One region of the Roseateles sp. GW823-FHT07B05 genome, then DNA from elsewhere that is predicted to be linked to it. Evidence: riboswitches for the same ligand, from Rfam matches in the RefSeq annotation. Region 1 holds a riboswitch; each other region holds the start of a gene.
The links. Region 1 has a riboswitch for cyclic di-GMP ahead of AC1Q7O_RS05720 (methyl-accepting chemotaxis protein). Riboswitches for the same ligand answer to the same signal wherever they lie in the genome.
Positions count from the first base shown of each region.

Region 2: another riboswitch for cyclic di-GMP. It lies ahead of AC1Q7O_RS10710 (tetratricopeptide repeat protein); the one in region 1 lies ahead of AC1Q7O_RS05720 (methyl-accepting chemotaxis protein).
Region 3: another riboswitch for cyclic di-GMP. It lies ahead of AC1Q7O_RS17820 (S53 family peptidase); the one in region 1 lies ahead of AC1Q7O_RS05720 (methyl-accepting chemotaxis protein).

Region 1 is NZ_JBXAGX010000002.1:326,349-332,256, forward strand. It holds gene acnB (bifunctional aconitate hydratase 2/2-methylisocitrate dehydratase) at 1-1,391, shown strand, start outside; cyclic di-GMP riboswitch class I at 1,645-1,740, shown strand; gene AC1Q7O_RS05720 (methyl-accepting chemotaxis protein) at 1,799-3,352, shown strand; gene AC1Q7O_RS05725 (flagellar basal body rod protein FlgC) at 3,508-3,780, opposite strand; gene AC1Q7O_RS05730 (GGDEF domain-containing protein) at 3,896-4,822, opposite strand; gene sbcB (exodeoxyribonuclease I) at 4,908-5,908, opposite strand, start outside.
Region 2 is NZ_JBXAGX010000004.1:73,378-79,285, forward strand. It holds gene AC1Q7O_RS10700 (ferritin-like domain-containing protein) at 1-151, shown strand, start outside; gene AC1Q7O_RS10705 (PAS domain-containing hybrid sensor histidine kinase/response regulator) at 141-2,942, shown strand; cyclic di-GMP riboswitch class I at 3,019-3,104, shown strand; gene AC1Q7O_RS10710 (tetratricopeptide repeat protein) at 3,234-4,697, shown strand; gene AC1Q7O_RS10715 (hypothetical protein) at 4,730-5,260, shown strand; gene AC1Q7O_RS10720 (DUF488 domain-containing protein) at 5,333-5,722, shown strand; gene AC1Q7O_RS10725 (cupin domain-containing protein) at 5,803-5,908, shown strand, end outside.
Region 3 is NZ_JBXAGX010000008.1:86,329-92,236, reverse strand. It holds gene AC1Q7O_RS17830 (response regulator) at 1-546, shown strand, start outside; gene AC1Q7O_RS17825 (ATP-binding protein) at 543-1,844, shown strand; gene AC1Q7O_RS17820 (S53 family peptidase) at 1,831-3,621, opposite strand; cyclic di-GMP riboswitch class I at 3,671-3,766, opposite strand; gene AC1Q7O_RS17815 (sensor histidine kinase) at 3,936-5,099, shown strand; gene AC1Q7O_RS17810 (LytR/AlgR family response regulator transcription factor) at 5,096-5,860, shown strand; gene AC1Q7O_RS17805 (molybdopterin-dependent oxidoreductase) at 5,847-5,908, opposite strand, start outside.

The DNA.
Region 1 (5,908 bases):
CGGGCACCTACTGCGAACCCAAGATGACGACGGTCGGCTCGCAAGACACGACCGGCCCGATGACCCGCGACGAGCTGAAAGACCTGGCCTGCCTGGGCTTCTCGGCCGACCTGGTCATGCAGTCCTTCTGCCACACGGCCGCCTACCCGAAGCCAGTGGACGTGAAGACCCACCGCGAGCTGCCCGCCTTCATCAGCAACCGCGGCGGCGTGGCCCTGCGCCCGGGTGACGGCGTCATCCACAGCTGGCTGAACCGCCTGCTGCTGCCCGACACCGTCGGCACCGGCGGCGACTCGCACACCCGCTTCCCCATCGGCATCTCGTTCCCGGCCGGCTCCGGTCTGGTCGCCTTCGGCGCCGCCACCGGCGTCATGCCGCTGGACATGCCCGAGTCCGTGCTCGTCCGCTTCAAGGGCGAGATGCAGCCGGGCGTGACGCTGCGCGACCTCGTGCACGCCATCCCGCTGTACGCCATCAAGGCCGGCCTGCTGACGGTCGCCAAGGCTGGCAAGAAGAACGCCTTCTCGGGCCGCATCCTGGAAATCGAAGGCCTGCCGGACCTGAAGGTCGAGCAAGCCTTCGAGCTGTCCGACGCGTCCGCCGAGCGCTCCGCCGCCGGCTGCACGATCAAGCTCAACCCCGAGCCGATCAAGGAATACCTCACCAGCAACATCGTGCTGATGAAGAACATGATCGCCGACGGTTATGCCGACGCGAAGACGCTGCAGCGCCGCATCGAGAAGGTCGAAGCCTGGCTGGCCAACCCCGAACTGCTGGAAGCCGACAAGGACGCCGAATACGCCCACGTCATCGAGATCGACCTGGCCGACATCAAGGAACCGATCGTCTGCTGCCCCAACGACCCGGACGACGCCAAGTTCCTGTCCGAAGTCGCCGGCACCAAGATCGACGAGGCCTTCATCGGCTCGTGCATGACCAACATCGGCCACTTCCGCGCCGCGGCCAAGCTGCTGGGTGGCCAGCGCGACATCCCGGTCAAGCTGTGGGTCGCCCCGCCGACCAAGATGGACCAGAGCGAGCTGATCAAGGAAGGCCACTACGCCGCCTTCGGCACGGCCGGTGCGCGCACCGAAATGCCGGGCTGCAGCCTGTGCATGGGCAACCAGGCCCAGGTGCGTGAAGGCGCCACCGTCATCTCCACGTCCACCCGCAACTTCCCGAACCGCCTGGGCAAGAACACCAACGTGTTCCTGGGCTCGGCGGAGCTGGCGGCCATCGCGTCCCGCCTGGGCCGCCTGCCGACCAAGGAGGAGTACCTGAAGGAGATGGGCGTCATCGACGCGGACAAGGCCAGTGTCTACCGCTACATGAACTTCGACCAGATCGAGGAATACGCCGAGGCCGCCAAGGCCACCGCCCCGGCCTGCTGAGCCTGAGCCAGCGCTCGCTGGCCCAAGCCCCACCGCACCCGCCCGCCGCGCGCAAGCCCGGCGGGCTTTTTGTTGGCGCCATCGCCGCGTGTCGCCGGCAAGCCCTGCCCCCGCCCGTGAACTCCGCACATCGCCAACCTCAGCACCTGGAGTGGCCGCTCTAGCAAACGTTTGCATTTTCGCGTCGGCTGTTACCTGAATGTAAGAATTCGTGTCATCCCGTCCGCCAGCGGCCGGGGCCCGCCACTCCCACCTCTGTCCAGGGCAAGTCCGTGCGAAAGCCGGATACGCAAAGCCACCGGCCTACCGGCAGCGCACCCGCGCCGCCCATGGCAGCGGGGCCGCCAGAACCTCCGCCCTGCCGGGCGAGGGCCCCTGCGCCCTGGGCAACCACCCGTTGCCCGCCCATGATCCAACTGCTGACCCGTTTCAAGATCGGCCCCCGACTGGCCGCCAGCTTCTTCGCGCTGCTGCTCGCCATGGCGGCGCTGTGCGCTCTGGCCCTGACGGGGCTGCATGACCTGGCCGACCAGCTGCGCTTCATCCGCGACGACCGCCTGCCCAAGGTGGAGCGCCTGGTCACCGTCGCCGACAACATCAACAAGATCGCGCGCCAGACCCGCAACATCCTGCTGTACGACGACCTGCAGAAGCAGACCGGCTGGCTGGCCTCCATCGCCAAGGCCCGCGAGGACAACCAGCGCCTGTGGGCCGAGATCGTCCCCAGCGTGCGCTCCGAGGAGGGCCGCCGACTGGTGGCCCAGGCCCAGCTGCTGGGCGACAAGTTCGAGAACGACCTGAGCGCCTTCCTGCTGCACATCCGTGCCGGCGAGATGGGCGAGGCCACCGAGCTGCTGGAGCTCAGCCTGCGCGAGTCGCAGCTGGCCTACACGAAGCAGGTCGACGAGATCAAGGCGCGCGAGATCGCCCGCATCGCCAAGACGGCCGACGACGCCGACGCGCTGTACCAGCGCTCCCGCCTGCTCGTGCTGGCGGGCGGCGCCGCGCTGCTGGTGCTGGGCGGCCTGCTGTGCTGGGGCATCACGCGCTCCATCGTCGCGCCGCTGCGCCGGGCCGTGCGCGAAGCGCGACGCATGGCCGCGGGCGACCTCAGCCAGCCTGTGCGGGCACGTGGCCGGGACGAGGCCGCCGACATGCTGACCGCGCTGGGCGCCATGCAGCACGGCCTGCGCGACATCGTCGGCAGCGTGCGTGAAAGCGTGGCCTCGGTGGCCACGGCCAGCCAGCAGATCGCCCAGGGCAACCAGGACCTCAGCGCCCGCACCGAGGAGCAGGCCTCGTCGCTGCAGCAGACGGCCGCCAGCGTCGAGCAGATCAGCGGCAACGTGAAGAACGGCGCCGAGCAAGCCCACGAAGCCAACCAGCTGGCCGGCCAGGCCCGCGCGGTGGCCGAGCGCGGTGGCGCGCTGGTGGAGCGCGCCGTCAGCCAGATCGACCGCCTGGAAGCCTCCAGCCGGCGCATCGCCGACATCATCGGCACCATCGACGGCATCGCCTTCCAGACCAACATCCTGGCGCTGAACGCGGCCGTGGAAGCCGCCCGTGCCGGCGAGCAAGGGCGCGGCTTCGCCGTCGTGGCCGGCGAGGTGCGCACGCTGGCACAGCGCTGCGCCGAGGCCGCCCGCGAGATCAAGGGCCTGGTGCAGGGCTCGGTCGAGCAGGTGCAGGACAGCAGCGAGCTGGTGCGCGGCACCGGCGCCGTCATGGGCGAGATCGTCACCCAGGTGCAGCGCGTGTCGGCGATGGTGGGTCAGATCAGCCAGAGCTCTCGCGAGCAGGACAAGGGCATCGTCGAGATCCACCAGTCCATGGGTCAGCTCGACGACATGACCCAGCGCAACGCCGCGCTGGCCGAGGAGAGCACGGCCGCCGCCGAGAGCCTGCGCCTGCAGGCCGAGCAGCTGACCCGCGCGGTCGCCAGCTTCCGGCTGGAAGCCTGATCTTGACCGCCCCTCGCCCGCGGGCCAGCTCGGGAGCAGCCCGGCGCTCGGCCCGCAGCTTGCCTGCCGCGAACACACAGATCACACGGGAGGTGGGCAGCTGAAATGACAAAGGGCGCTGCCGTGGCAGCGCCCTTTTCTCTACGGGACGAGGCTCAGGCCTTGATGTCCAGTAGCGCGCCGGTGGTGTTGAGCTGCGTCTGCAGCACCTTCAGGTTGGCGACGAAGGCATAGGACGCCGATTGCTGCTCGACCACCTCGTTGGCCGGGTTGATCTCGCGCTCGGGCACCTTGTCCACGTTCGTCGGCTCGACGCTGGGACGGGACTGGTTGCTGGTGGCCAGGTTGGCGATGTTGGACGCCGACGCGCGCAGGCGCTCATTCGCGGCGGAGATGCCGGACAGGGCGGTGGACAGCGGGACGTTCATGGCATTTCAGGTATTGAGCGCTCTGGCCGTGATATCGGCAGCAGCTGGCTGAACTTTAGAACATCCGGCGAAAAACCCCGCATTTCCGGGGTTCGCCATGCGCGCGGCCGTGAAATCAGCCCGCGAGCTCCTCGAAACCGCCCGCCGACACGAACACGCGCACGCTGTCGCCGCCGGCCGCCTTGGCTTCCGTGCAGGCCAGCGCACCGGCGCCCAGCACGGCGTCCACCGTGCCCAGCGTGGCGTGGATCTGCACGACGCCCAGGCTCGCCTTCACGCGCGTGCGGTGCAGGCCCCAGCGCAGCCGGTAGGCCGCCACGGCGGAGCGGATCTTCTCGGCAATGATCTGCGCGTAGTGCTGGTCGCAGTCGGGGAGCAGGATGGCGAAATGGTCTTCCTCCAGCCGCGCCACCAGGTCGGACGCGCGCACCTTGCTGATCAGCATCTGGCCCAGGCCGTACAGGAAATGGTCGCCCACCTCGGCGCCCATGTCCTTGACGACGTCGCCGAACTTGTCGACGTCCAGCCACAGCACCGACACCGGCTCGTTGCGGCGGCTGCCGACGTGCTCGGTCAGGCGGCGCTCGAACTCGCGACGGTTGGCCAGCTCGGTGACGGCATCGTGCTTGGCCGTCCAGGTGGGCTGCAGCCGCTGGGCGCGGGCGGTCGTCACGTCCTCGACGATCCACAGCGCTTCGGCCGCCGGATGCTCCCAGTGCACCGGCGTGGCCTGCAGCCGGCCCCAGAAGCGGTGGCCGTCGCGCTTGACGTACTCGATCTCCTCGTCCAGCGGCCGGCCGGCGGCGAAGGCGGCGGCGGCACGCTCGTGCAGCGCCGTGTGGGCGAGGTCGGTGGTGTGCACGCTGCGGGTGCCCTGGCCGGCCAGGTCGGTGTCGTCACCGAAGCCGAACAGGTGGTTGAACTCCTCGCTGACGACCTCGAAGCGCTGGCCGGCAACAAAGGCGACGGCGGTGGGCGCCCGCACGAGCAGCGCGCGCAGGCGGGCGGCGGTGGTGTCTTCAGGGGCGGCGGCGCTGGTCATGGGGGTCTCCTGGGGCGGTTTTCTCGGCCCGACTATCGCAGGACTCGTTGCTTTAGACCATGCGGCAGATCACGGGAAACGCGGCCTATGGCGCGATCTGCTCGGCGTAGTCGTACAGCGCCGACAGGATGGCTTCGCCGCGCTCGTCGGCCGCCTCGCCCAGCTGGTCGATGCGTTCCATGAAGGCCGCCAGCGTCTGCGCCCCGCCCTCGCCTTCGTGCAGCCGCGCCGCGAGGTGCGCCTGCCAGCGCTCGGCCTCCTGCGGCGCCAGGCTGGCGGGGAAGTTGCGCGCGCGCCAGCGGAACACCAGCTCGTCCAGCCGGCCGTCCTGGAAGGCCAGCTTGCCTTGCGCGGCGCGCTCGGCGAGCTGCTCGGGCGGCGTCGTGCGCACGCGGTTCAGCGCGCGGCGATCCTCGTTGCCGATGAAGCCGCCGTAGAGGTCTTCGTCGACGTCGGCCGCGTCGAAGGGCTCGCGCTGGAAGACGTCGGCCCACAGGCCGTCCAGCAGCCGGCCCTTCTCGGCCAGCAGCCGGGCGTGGGCCAGCTGCGCCTCGGTGTCGTGCCCCCAGCGTTGCGCCATCGCCGGGCTGAGCGTCTTCAGGTTGCCGATGACGATGGGGCTCTTGTTGACGTGGATGGTCTTGATGGGCAGGCGCGTGACGCCCTCGGGCAGCGCGTCCTGCTTCGTGAACATGCGCTCGCGGATGGCGGCGGCGTTCAGCGTCAGCAGCTCCTCGGGCGACGCCGCGCAGTCCCACACGATGAGCTCGTTCTTGTTGGTCGGGTGCGGCGCCAGCGGCCACACCAGCGCGATGCAGCCGCGCTCCGGGCCGTACATGCCGGACACGTGCAGGAAGGGCTTGCCCACGCCGATCTCGTCCCACACGGCCTGCTTGGTGCGCAGCTTGACGCAGAAATCCCACAGCTTGGGCTGGGCGTCGCGCAGCTTGCGCGCCAGCGCCACGGTGGCGCGCACGTCGGACAGCGCATCGTGCGCGGCCTCGTGGGCCACGCCGTTGGCCACGGTCAGGTGCTCCAGCTTGAAGCTGGGGCGGCCGTCCTCGTGCCTGGGCCATTCCATGCCGT
Region 2 (5,908 bases), on a different contig from region 1:
GCTGCAGCTGCGCGGCCCCGTCGAGGTGGTCAGCGGCACCGGCCGCATGGTCTGCCGCATCGCGCAGGCGCGGCTGTGCCGCTGCGGCGGCAGCGCCACCAAACCCTTCTGCGACGGAACCCACGCGAACAATGGCTTTGTTGCCCCCTGAACCCAGCGAAACCCGCGACGCGCTGCAGCGCATGGCGGCGCGCACGCTGATCTGGATCGTCGTCATCGTCGGCGCCGTGGCCGCCGGCATCGGCACCGCCGAGGCGCTGCTGCAGCTGCGCGCGCCCTGGGGCAGCCAGCGGGTGCTGGTGGGGCTGGCGCTGCTGGCCACGGGCGGCCTGGCGGCGCTGCTGTACCGCGCCGCGCTGCCGCGGCTGGCGACGACGCTGGTGCTGGGCGGCACGCTCGTCAGCCTGGTGCTGCACGCGGCCCACATCGGCCTGGGCGTGCACACGCTGATCCTTGCCGCCGGCGCGCTGCTCATCGCGCTGGCCGGCGGCGTGGCGGGCAACCGCGCAGCGGCCACGTTGGCGCTGCTCTACATGGCCGCGATTGCGGGCCTGGCCACGATGGAGTTCCAGGGCCTGCTGCCGGGGCTGAAGGCGCCGGTGCTGCCCAACCTGAAGGACCGCCTCATCGCCCACATGCTGATCGCCGTGGGCGGGCTGGCGTCGGCGCTGCTGCTCAACCGCATCCTCGGCGCGGCGCTGGCGCGCGCCATCGCCGAGGAAGCCCGCCTGGCCCGGCTGGTGCAGGCCGCGCACAACTGGGCCTGGGAGGCGGATGCGAACTTCCGCGTCCTGTCGCTGTCCGACGAGTTCGAGCCACTATCGGGCCACAAGCGCGAGGACTTCCTGAGGATGGGCCAGGCCGGCGGCGCGATGCTGGTGCGCGACGCCGACTACCACGCGCTGCTGGAGGACATCCGCGCCAAGCGCCCCTACCGCGACCGCATCAACGGCTTCCGCACGCCCGACGGCCGGCTGCTGTGGACACTGAGCTCCGGCGAGCCCCTGTTCGACGCCCAGGGCAGGCACGTGGGCTGGCGCGGCGTCAGCCACAACATCACGGGCGAGCGGCTCACGCTGCAGCAGCACCAGCGCACCGCTGACATGCTGGACCGGCTGCTGCGCGCCAGCCCCGACGCCATCTGCGTGGCGCGCATCGAGGACGGCCGCATCCGCTTCGCCAACTCCGGCTTCTGCTCGCTGGTGGGCCGCCACCGCGACGAGCTCATCGGCCGCTCCGGCCGCGAGCTGGGCCTGTGGCCCGACAGCAAGGAGCCGCGCCGCCTGGCCGCCGAACTGGCCTCAACCGGCATCGCGCGCGACTTCCGCTCCGCCATCTTGGTGCACGGCGAATGGCGCGACCTGCTGGTGTCCGCCGCGTCGCTGGACTGGGACGGCGAACCCGCGACGATGCTGATCGCGCGCGACATCACCGAGCGCGAGCGCGCCCGCATCGAGGCCGACGCCATCCTGGACCACGCCAGCGTCGGCATCGCGATGACGCGCCGCGGCCACTTCGAGCGCGTGAACCGGCACTGGCAGCAGATCTTCGGCGGCGCCGAGCCGCTGCCCGCCGAAGGCGCGCCCGGCCTGCCGGATGCCTGCGACGCGGCCGAGACGACCGACGCCGAGCACGCCTTCGAGGGCGACTACCTGCGCCCCGACGGCCAGCGCATCACCGTGCGGCTGAACGCGCGCCGCCTGCCGGCGCTGTCCGGCCGCCAGGAGACCGAAGCCGAGCACCCCACGCTGTGGGTGGCCGAGGACATCACCGAGCACCGCCGCCAGCAGCGCGAACTGCAGGCCGCCAAGCAGCAGGCCGAGACCGCCAGCCACGCCAAGAGCGCCTTCCTGGCGACGATGAGCCACGAGATCCGCACCCCGCTCAACGGCGTGCTGGGCCTGGCGCGGCTGCTGCAGCAGGGCGCGCCCGACGACATCCACCGCGACAAGTACCTCTCGCACCTCGTTGCCGCCGCCGAGTCGCTCAACGAGATCGTCTCCAACGTGCTGGACCTGTCCAAGATCGAGGCCGGCCACCTGGAGCTGGAGAAGATCGAGTTCGACCTGCACGCGCTGGCCAAGGCCAGCTTCGAGGGCTGCGCCGCGCTGGGTCGCGAACGCGGGCTGGACATGCAGCTGGACCTCTCCCCCGAGCTACCGCGGCTGGTCATCGGCGACCCGATGCGCGTGCGCCAGATCCTCGCCAACTTCCTCGTCAACGCGCTCAAGTTCACCGAGCGCGGCCACATCCGGCTCAACCTCGCACCGGCCGGGCCGGACCGCGTGCGGCTGTCGGTGCAGGACACCGGCATCGGCGTGCCACCCGACCAGCAGGCGCGGCTGTTCCGCCCGTTCGCGCAGGCGGACGACTCGACGACGCGCCGCTTCGGCGGCACGGGCCTGGGCCTGTCCATCTGCCGCGAGCTGGCCGCGCGCATGGGCGGCCACGTCGGCGTGGACAGTGACGGCCGCCACGGCTCCACGTTCTGGGCCAACCTCAGCCTGCCCACCAGCCTCACCATCGACGACACCGCCACGCGCCGGCGCATCCCCATCCCGCAGCGCTACCCGCTGGCCGGCCAGCGCCTGCTGGTGGCCGAGGACAACCCGGTCAACCGCCTCATCATCGCGGCGCTGCTGCAGCGGCTGGGTGCCGAGGTCATCGAGGCCGAGGACGGCGAGCAGGCCATCACGCTGGCCCGCGCCCAAGCCGGCCGGCTGGACGGCGTGCTGATGGACCTGCACATGCCCAAGGTCGACGGCCTGGAGGCCACGGCGCTGCTGCGCGCCGACCCCGCCACGGCCGCCCTGCCCATCCACGCCTTCACGGCCGCCGTGCTGGACCAGGAACGCCAGGCCGCGCTGGCCGCGGGCATGAACGGCTTCATCGCCAAGCCGGTGGCCGAGGCGGAGGTCATCCGCGTGCTGGGCCGGGGCTGAGCGCCCGTTGAACTTTTCACGTTCCGGCGCTGCCCGAGGCGCCAACTCGGCAAACGTGACCAATTGCATCCGCAAGAATCGCCGCCGGCACACCCGAGCGAAAGCCGGGGTCGCAAAGCTTCCGGTCTAACGCCTCCAGGCAACGACAGCGGGGCCGCATCACGTGCAGTCCAGGGGCGTCCACGCCCGCGGCTGCAACGTGCCGGCACCGCCCCACCGCCCAGCGGCGGTCAGACCCGCGACTCCCGCCCGCAACGGTTGATCCGTGCCGAGGTTTTCAAGGGAGATCCAATGTTCAGAACCCCCCTGCTCGTCGCCGTTGCGGCGGCGCTGTTCGCGGCCAACGCCCGCGCCGACGAGGCCGGCCAGCTCTACGAGGCCATGCGGGCCGGCAACTGCAAGACGGCGCTGGCGACCATGCAGGCCCGCGCCAACGCGGGCGACGGCAGCTTCCAATACACCCTCGGCCGCGCGCTGGCCAATGGCGTCTGCCTGCCGCGCAACGCCACGACGGCGGCCGGCTGGTACCGCAAGTCCGCCGACCAGGGCGTGGCCGATGCGCAGCTGGAGCTGGGCGTCGCGTTGCTGAACGGCACCGGCGTCAAGAAGGACGCGCGCCAGGCCCTCGCGTGGTGGGAGAAGGCCGCCGCCCAGGGCGAGCTGATCTCCCAGTACAACCTCGGGCTGGCCTACGAGAACGGCTGGGGCGTGCCCGTCGACCTGCAGCAGGCGACCGGCTGGCACCGCCGCGCGGCCGGGGGCGGCTATGCCGACTCGCAGCGCATGCTGGCCTTCGCGCTGCTGAACGGCGAAGGCGTCGAGAAGGACCCAGCACAGGCGGCGAGCTGGGCCCGCAAGGCCGCCGACCAGGGCGACGCGCCGGGGCAGCGGCTGCTGGGCTATTTGCTGGCCATCGGCAGCGGCGTCGACAAGGACGAGGCCCAGGCCGTCGCCTGGTACACCAAGGCCGCCCAGCAGGGCGATGCGCGCGCGCAGCGCCTGCTGGCCGTGGCCTTGTTCCAGGGCCGCGGCGCGGCCAAGGACGAGGCCCAGTCCGTGCCGTGGTTCCGCAAGGCCGCCGAACAGGGCGACCTGGAAGCGCAAAGCTGGATGGGCTATGTGCTGACCTTCGGGCGCGGCGCGGAGCGGGACGAGGCGCAGGGCGTCGCCTGGGACCGCAAGGCCGCCGAGCAGGGCGACGACCGCTCCCAGGTGCGGCTGGGCTGGGCGCTGGTGAACGGCCGCGGCGTCAAGCAGGACGAGCGCCAGGCCGTCACCTGGTTCCGCAAGAGCGCCGAGCAGGGAAGCGCCGGCGGGCAGCGTGCGCTGGGCTGGGCCATGACCGAAGGCCGCGGCACCGAGAAGGACGAGCGCCAGGGCATCACCTGGTACCGCAAGGCCGCCGAGCAGGGCAACGCCGACGCGCTGAACGACCTGGGCGTGTCGTACGAGCGCGGCCGCGGCGTGCTGCAGGACCATGCCGAGGCCGCCCGCTACTTCGAGCAGGCCGCCAAGACAGGCAACGCCTACGGCCAGCGCAACCTGGCGTTGGCGCTGCGCGAAGGGCGCGGCGTGAAGCAGGACACGGTGGCCGCCCACGCCTGGCTCAACCTCGCCGCAGCCAACGACGCCCCCCACCCCGACGCCGCCGAGGAGCGCGACGCGCTGGCCAAGAAGCTGTCGTCGCCACAGCTGCAGCAGGCGCAGCGGCTGGCGCGCGAATGGCGCGTCGGCCAGGGCCTGGGCCGCTCGTGACGCCTCGCCACCCCCATCACCGGAACCACCACATGAAATTCATCCAGCAAGCCCTGCTCACCGTCGCCCTGCTGCCCGCGCTGGCCATGGCCCAGGTGCAGGTCCTGGGCGTCGAGATCGCCGCCACGACGTCGCAGCAACTCAAGTCCAAACTGCCCGGCCAGGCGCGCCTGACCGACGGCGGCGTCAACAAGTTCAGCGGCGGGCGCCAGTTCACGACCGACGGTGCCGGCTACGGCATCGACAGCCTCAACGAAGTCACCTACATCTTCGACGCGCAGGACAAGCTGGCCGCCGTGCTGATGCAGCTGGGCAAGGAGCGCTTCGACGACCTGTTCAACACGTTGTCGGGCAAGTACAAGCTGACCGCGCAGCAGCGCCCCTTCGTCGGCAACAAGTCGGCGCGCTTCACGGCCAAGGGCGCGGTGGTCGAGCTGGACGCCCCGCACCTGAGCTTCGTCATGGACGTGCGCTACGTCCGCGACGACCTGATGAAAAGCTTCCTGGCCCAGAGCAAGGCCGAGGCGCAGCAGAAGAAGGCGGCGGAACAGAGCAAGTTCTGAGCACCGCACAATGGTGGGCACGCCGCTGCCCTCCACCGACGCCCCCGGCGCACAGCGGCGCGAGGACCCGCCATGCCCCTGCGCATCGTCCAGCTCGGCAGCCCGCGCGCACCCGATGAAGGCACCCGCATCGGCACGGTGCGCCGCCCGCCGCGCGGCGTGCCCAAGGCGGAGTTCGCGTCGCGCGACTTCTACGACGTCTGGTTCCCCACCCTCGCGCCCAGTGCCGACACGATGAAGCTGGGCCAGGCCGCCGCGAGCGATGCCGACTGGACGGCCTTCACGAAGAAGTACCGCACCGAGATGGCCCAGCCCGACGCGCAGCACGCGCTGGCGCTGCTGGCCACGTTGTCGGCGCAGGCCGACTTCTCGGTGGGTTGCTACTGCGAAGACGAGGCGCGCTGCCACCGGTCGGTGCTGCGCGCGCTGCTGATTGAGAAGGGCGCCACGCTGCGGGGCTGAGCCGCCGCGCGGCCGCCGCACATATTCACCCTCGAACAGGTGGTGGGCGGCGCGACAGGCCCCCGCAGAATGCGCCCCGCATGCTGCCCATCGTCCTCCTCGACCGCACCGACGCCCTCGCCCCCACGCTGGACCGCCCGCGCCCCGACCGCCTCGTCGCCGGCAACCCGCTGCGCCAGACCTGGG
Region 3 (5,908 bases), on a different contig from region 1:
CCGGGCGAGGACGGCCTGTCGCTGTGCCGGCGCCTGCGCGCGCAGGGCGAGACCATTCCCATCCTGATGCTGACCGCGCGCGGCGACCTCGTGGACCGCGTGCTGGGCCTGGAGATGGGCGCCGACGACTACCTCACCAAGCCCTTCGCGCCGCGCGAGCTGCTGGCCCGCCTCCAGGCCATGGTGCGCCGCCAGCAGCAGCTGGGCGCCCACCTGGGCCCAGCCGGCGAGGCCGCGGTGAACTTCGGGCCTTTCACGCTCTACCCCAGCCAGCGCCGGCTGGAGCGCGACGGCGTCGAGGTCGAGATCAGCACCGTCGAGTTCCAGCTGCTGCGCGCGCTGGCCAGCCAGCCCAACCGGCCGCTGGGCCGCGAGAAGCTGCTGACGCTCGCGCACGGCGATGACCATGGCGTCAGCGACCGCAGCCTGGACGTGCAGATCATGCGGCTGCGCCGCCTCGTCGAGGCCGACCCCGGCATGCCGCGCCACATCCAGACGGTGTGGGGCCTCGGCTATGTCTTCATCCCCGAGCCCGACGCGCGATGACCTGGGGCCTGTCCACCCTGTTCGGCCGCAACCTGTGGCTCATCGTGGCGCTGATCGTGCTGGGCCAGGTCGTCAATGCGCTGGCCTACGGGCAGTTCATCGCGCGGCCGCGGCTCAAGCAGTCGGCGGAGGCCACGGCGCGCGGCCTGCAGGCGGTGGCCGAGGGCCTGATCCTGTTGCCGCAGGAGCAGCGGGCCGGCTTCGTCGCCCGCTTCAACGCGCGCGCCGCGGTGGGGCCGGACGAGAAGCGCCGCGAGCGGCCGACGCTGCTTGAGCGCGGCTTCCTGGCCGAGCTGGCGGCGCAGCTGGGGTTGCAGGCGTCGGAGCTGGCCTGGCGCCGCGAGCCCAGCGGGCTGCTGGCCGTGAAGCTGCCCGACGTGCCGTTCTGGCTGGTGGTGCCGTCCGTGCAGCCGGCGCATCGCTTCGCGCGCACCTGGATCATCGCCAGCGCCGTCAGCGGCGCGCTGGCGCTGCTGGGCGCGTGGCTGATCCAGCGCCGCATCAACCGGCCGCTGGCGCGGCTGGTGGCGGCGACCAAGGCCGTGGGCGAAGGCCAGCGCCGGCTCGCGTTGCCCACCGACGGCCCGGCCGAGACGGCGGCGCTGGCGCGCGGCTTCAACGACATGGCCGCCGCGCTGGCTCGCGACGAGGAGGAGCGCCTGCTGATGCTGGCCGGCCTGTCGCACGACCTGCGCACGCCGCTGGCCAAGATCCGGCTGGCCAGCGAGCTGCTGCGCGATTCGATGCCGGCCGGCCAGGCCGACCGCGAGCTGCTGGACACGCTGGACCGCAGCCTGCACGGGCTGGACGGCATGCTGACGCAGTTCCTGGACTACGCGCGCGCGTCGCACCCGGCCGAGCAGGACCTGCCGGCTGTGGACATCGAGCTGCGCGCCTTCCTGGCCGAGACGCTGGCGCTGGCCCCGGGTCTGCCGCAGCCCACGCTGGCGCCCGGCCAGGCCGTGCACCGCCAGGCGCGCCCGCAGGCGCTGCGGCGGCTGGTGCTCAACCTCGTCGTCAACGCGCAGACGCATGGCGCGCCGCCCCTCGAGCTGGCCTGCGGCGAGACGGCGGGTCGTGCGTGGATCGAGGTGCGCGACCGTGGCCCCGGCATCGCGCCGGCGCGTGTGGAGGCGCTCAAGCGGCCGTTCCAGCGCGGCGACGCCGCGCGGGGCGGCGTGCCGGGCTCGGGCCTGGGGCTGGCCATCGTCGAGCGCATCGCGCGCGCCGAGGGGGCCGAGCTGCAGCTGCTGCCGCGCGACGGCGGCGGGCTGGTGGCGCGCGTCAGCTGGCGCTGATCTTCACGGCCACGGTGCCGGTGCTGGTCTGGCCCAGGTTGTCCTTCAGCGTGATGGCCAGGTTGACGGTGCCCGTCACCGGCTTGGGCCAGCTGACGGCGATGCCGCTGCTGCTGGCCGAGAAGCTCATGCCGCTGGCCGCGCCGCTGATGGTGATGGACAGCGAGGTGGCGCCCGGCGCGCTGTAGCCGATGCTGGCGTTCAGCGCCTTGCCGGCCACGCCGGTGAGGCTGGTGGTGGTGAGCTTGGGCGCCGTGCTGGCGACAGGCGTGCTGCCGGTGGTGCCGGTCGTGCCGGCAGCGGCGCTGCCCAGGCTGGTCCACAGCGCCGTGGCATTGGGCGTGCCCCAGCCGGTGGGCGTGTCGTAGCCGGCCTTGGCCGTGCAGGTGGTGCAGCTGCCGTTGGTGCCGGTGGACACGTCCTTGAACGCGGCGGCGTAGGCCGTGGGCACGGCGCCCACCTGCTGGTACAGCGCTGCGTGCGGCTGGCCCAGCGCCGCCTTGCCCGATGCGGCGCGCTGTGCGTTGGCCACGGCCAGCAGGCCGGCCCATTGCGGCGTGGACAGGCTGGTGCCGCCGGCGCTGACCCAGCGCACCGCGGTCGTGCCCGGCGAGATGACGGCCACGTACTGGCCCGAGTTGGGGTTGGCGTTGAATGCCACGTCGGCCACCGCGCGGCGTGCGTAGCCGGCGATGCTGCCGCTTTGATAGGTGGGCAGCGCCACGTAGGCGCTGGTGCCGCCGCCGGTGCCGCTCCAGGTGGTTTCGCTGCGCGCGCCGCTGCCGCTGTACGTCAGCGTGGTGCCGCCCACGGCCAGCACGCGGCTGGACGCCGACGGCCACGACACCGCGGCGCCGTTGTCGCCGGTGGCGGCCAGGTAGCTCATGCCGGCGGTGTTGAAGACGCCGTCGTAGCCGGTCATCCAGCTGCCCTCGGCGGCGCCGAAGCTCATGGAGACGACGCCGGGCCCCATCTTGTTGGCCAGCGCGACGGCGTTGGAGAGGCTGGCGACGCCGGCGTCCGGCGCCTCGATGAGCACCAGGCGGGCCAGCGGCGCGGTGGCATGGGCCCACTGCACGTCCAGCGCGATCTCGGTGGCCCAGCCGCTGTCGTAGGCCGGCGCGGTGGCCGTCAGGTTGGCACCGGCGCTGTAGGCGACGACCAGCTCGCAGCTTGTTGCGGGCGCGGCCGCCAGCGGCAGCGCGGCGTTCGCGGCCAGCGTGCGCGTGGTGCAGCCGGGCAGGCCGAACTTGGTGTTGAACGCGGCCAGCTCGGCGGCGATGTTGGGGTCGTGCTTGGCGTTGACGATGTAGATCGTCTGGCCGGCGCCCAGCTGCGCGGGCGTGGCGCCGGCCAGCGCCGGCAGCCCGTAGGCGGCGCGGATCTGCGTGGGCGTGTAGGTGGTGACCGTCGTCGTCGTGGCCATCGGCGCGGCTTCGCCGGTGCCGGCGGCCATCGCGCGCGGGCGCAGCGCGTCGTCCAGCCCGGCCAGCGTCAGGCCGCGCGTGCCCACGCCGGCTGCCGCCTGCGCGCGGTGCGGCTCGGCGCCGTCCACCGGCTCGTCCAGCTGCACGGCGGCGGTGTGGAACTGGGGCAGCGCTTCGATGTCGCTGGCGGGCAGCGCCTCGTCCAGCGCCACGTTGAGCGTGAAGGCTGCCGGCGCGTCCGCCGCCAGCGTCTGGGTGGTGGGCGCGTCGGTGCCGGCACCGCCGCCGCAGGCGGTCAGGGCGGCACAGGCCAGCAGGCTGAGGGTCCAGGAGACGGGGGAACTGCGCATGGCCGGAATCTCGTGCAGGCGAGGGCCACGCCCGACAAGACCCGGCGGTCTTGGCGGCCCCGCTGCCATGGCGGCTGCGGATGCAGCGCGCGGTAGGCCGGAAGCTTTGCGTCCCCGCCTTTCGACGGGTTTGCCCTCAGGGTTGAAAACGATTGGAGTCTAGGGCGGCGCGCGGCCGCCGTGCACACCGCGGCCGCGCGCGGCCGTGACATCTGACGCGTCTCGTGCAGGCTGCGACGCGCTTCGTGCAGGCCCCGCCGCGTTTCGCCCACCCGCCTCGCGGCCACGTCGCCACCGCCCCTAGAGTGCCGGCCATGGACACACCCAACCCCCTCGCCACCGGCAACCGCTTCCAGCGCGCCTACTACCGCTGGGCGCTGCCTTACTACGAGCGCTTCGGCCGGCAGGACCCGATGCTGCGCGAGCGCGTCGAGCTCATCGACATCTACCTCTACTCGCGCCAGGGCCTGACGGCCTGGGCCGGCTGGCTGCTGTGCCTGCTGGGCGGCGCGTCCTGGCTGCATGGGCGCGGCATGGGCTGGGGGCCGTCGCTGGGCGTGGCCGCTCTGGTCATGGTGGGGCTGAGCGTCGCGCTGCTGGGCGTGTGGCTGCGGCCGCAGCAGCGGCCCGGGCGCGTGGTGGGCGGCTTCATGGGCGGCATGGTGCTGGGCATCGCGGCGATGCTGGCAGGCCTGAGCGTCGGCCGCGGGCTCGCCGGTCGCAGCTTCGACCTGGGCCAGGCGCTGGCGTCGCTGCAGGCTTCGGCGCTCACCGTGGTGCCGCTGGGCCTGAGCTTCGCGCTGCTGCTGACCGGCGTGGCGCGCGCCGGCCGCAGCGCGCGGGAGCGGCAGTTGTCGCGGCTGCAGCTGCTGGCCGAGCGCGACGCTGCCGCGCGCACCGCCGCCGAGGCCGACCTGCGGCTGCTGCAGGCGCAGATCCACCCGCACTTCGTCTTCAACACGCTGGCCACGCTGCAGCACTGGGTGGACCGCCGCGACGACCGCGCCGGCCCGCTGCTGCGCGAGCTGACCGGCTTCCTGCGCCGCAGCACCGAGCTGCTGGGCCGCGCCACGGTGACGCTGGCCGACGAGGCGCAGGCGGTGCGCCACTACCTCGCCATCCTGGCCGCGCGGCTGGACGGCCGCGTGCAGGGCGAGGTGCTCATCGCGCCGGAGCTGGCCGCCGAGCCGCTGCCGCCGGGCCTGCTGCTGACGCTGGTGGAGAACGCCGTGGAGCATGGGCTGGAACCCAAGATCGGCGACGGCCGGCTGCAGGTGGCGGCCGGCGGTGACCCCGGCGGCCGCTGGTGGCTGCGTGTCGATGACGATGGCCTGGGCTTGGCCGACGATGCCGCCGACGACGTGGGCCTGGCCAACCTGCGCCAGCGGCTGAAGCACCATTTCGGCGACCGTGCCCGCTTCACGCTGCAGCGCCGCGCCGAGGGCGGCACGCGCGCCGAGATCGAGGTGTCGCCATGACCCGGCTGCTGATCGCCGACGACGAACCCGCGCCCCGCGAACAGCTGGCCGACGCGCTGGCCCAGGCCTGGCCCGACGCGCAGATCGTGGCCCAGGCCGCACACGGCGCCGACGCGTGGGACCAGTGGCTGGCCCACGAGCCCGACGTGTGCTTCCTGGACATCCGCATGCCGGGGCTGTCGGGCATCGACGTGGCGCGGCGCATTGCGGGCCGCAGCGCGGTGGTGTTCGTCACGGCCTACGGCGACCATGCGCTGCAGGCCTTCGACGCGGGCGCGGTGGACTACCTCGTCAAGCCGCTGGAGCCGGCGCGGCTGGCGCAGGCGGTCGCGCGGCTGCGCGAGCGCCTGCAGCGCCCGCCGCCGGCGGCCGGTGCGCTGCAGCAGCTGCTGGAGCAGTTGGCCGCGCAGCAGCGCCGGCCGGCCTGGCCCGACACGCTGCAGGCCGGCGTGGGCAAGGAGGTGCGGCTGATCCGCATCGACGACGTCGTCTACTTCGAGTCGGACGCGCGCTACACCCGCGTCGTCTACCTGGAGGCCGGCCAGCAGCGCGACGCGCTGCTGCGCACGCCACTGAAGGACCTCATCGCGCAGCTGGACCCGGCCCGATTCCAGCAGGTGCACCGCTCGGTCGTCGTGGCCGGCGCGCAGATCGCCAGCGCGGTGCGCGACGACGACGGCGGCATGGTGCTGCGGCTGCGCGGCTCGGCCGATGTGCTGACCGTGTCGCGCCCCTTCCAGGGCCTGTTCAAGGGGCAGTGATCTCCACGGCAACGCCGCTCAGCACGGCGTTGCCGCTGAGCGGGTCGC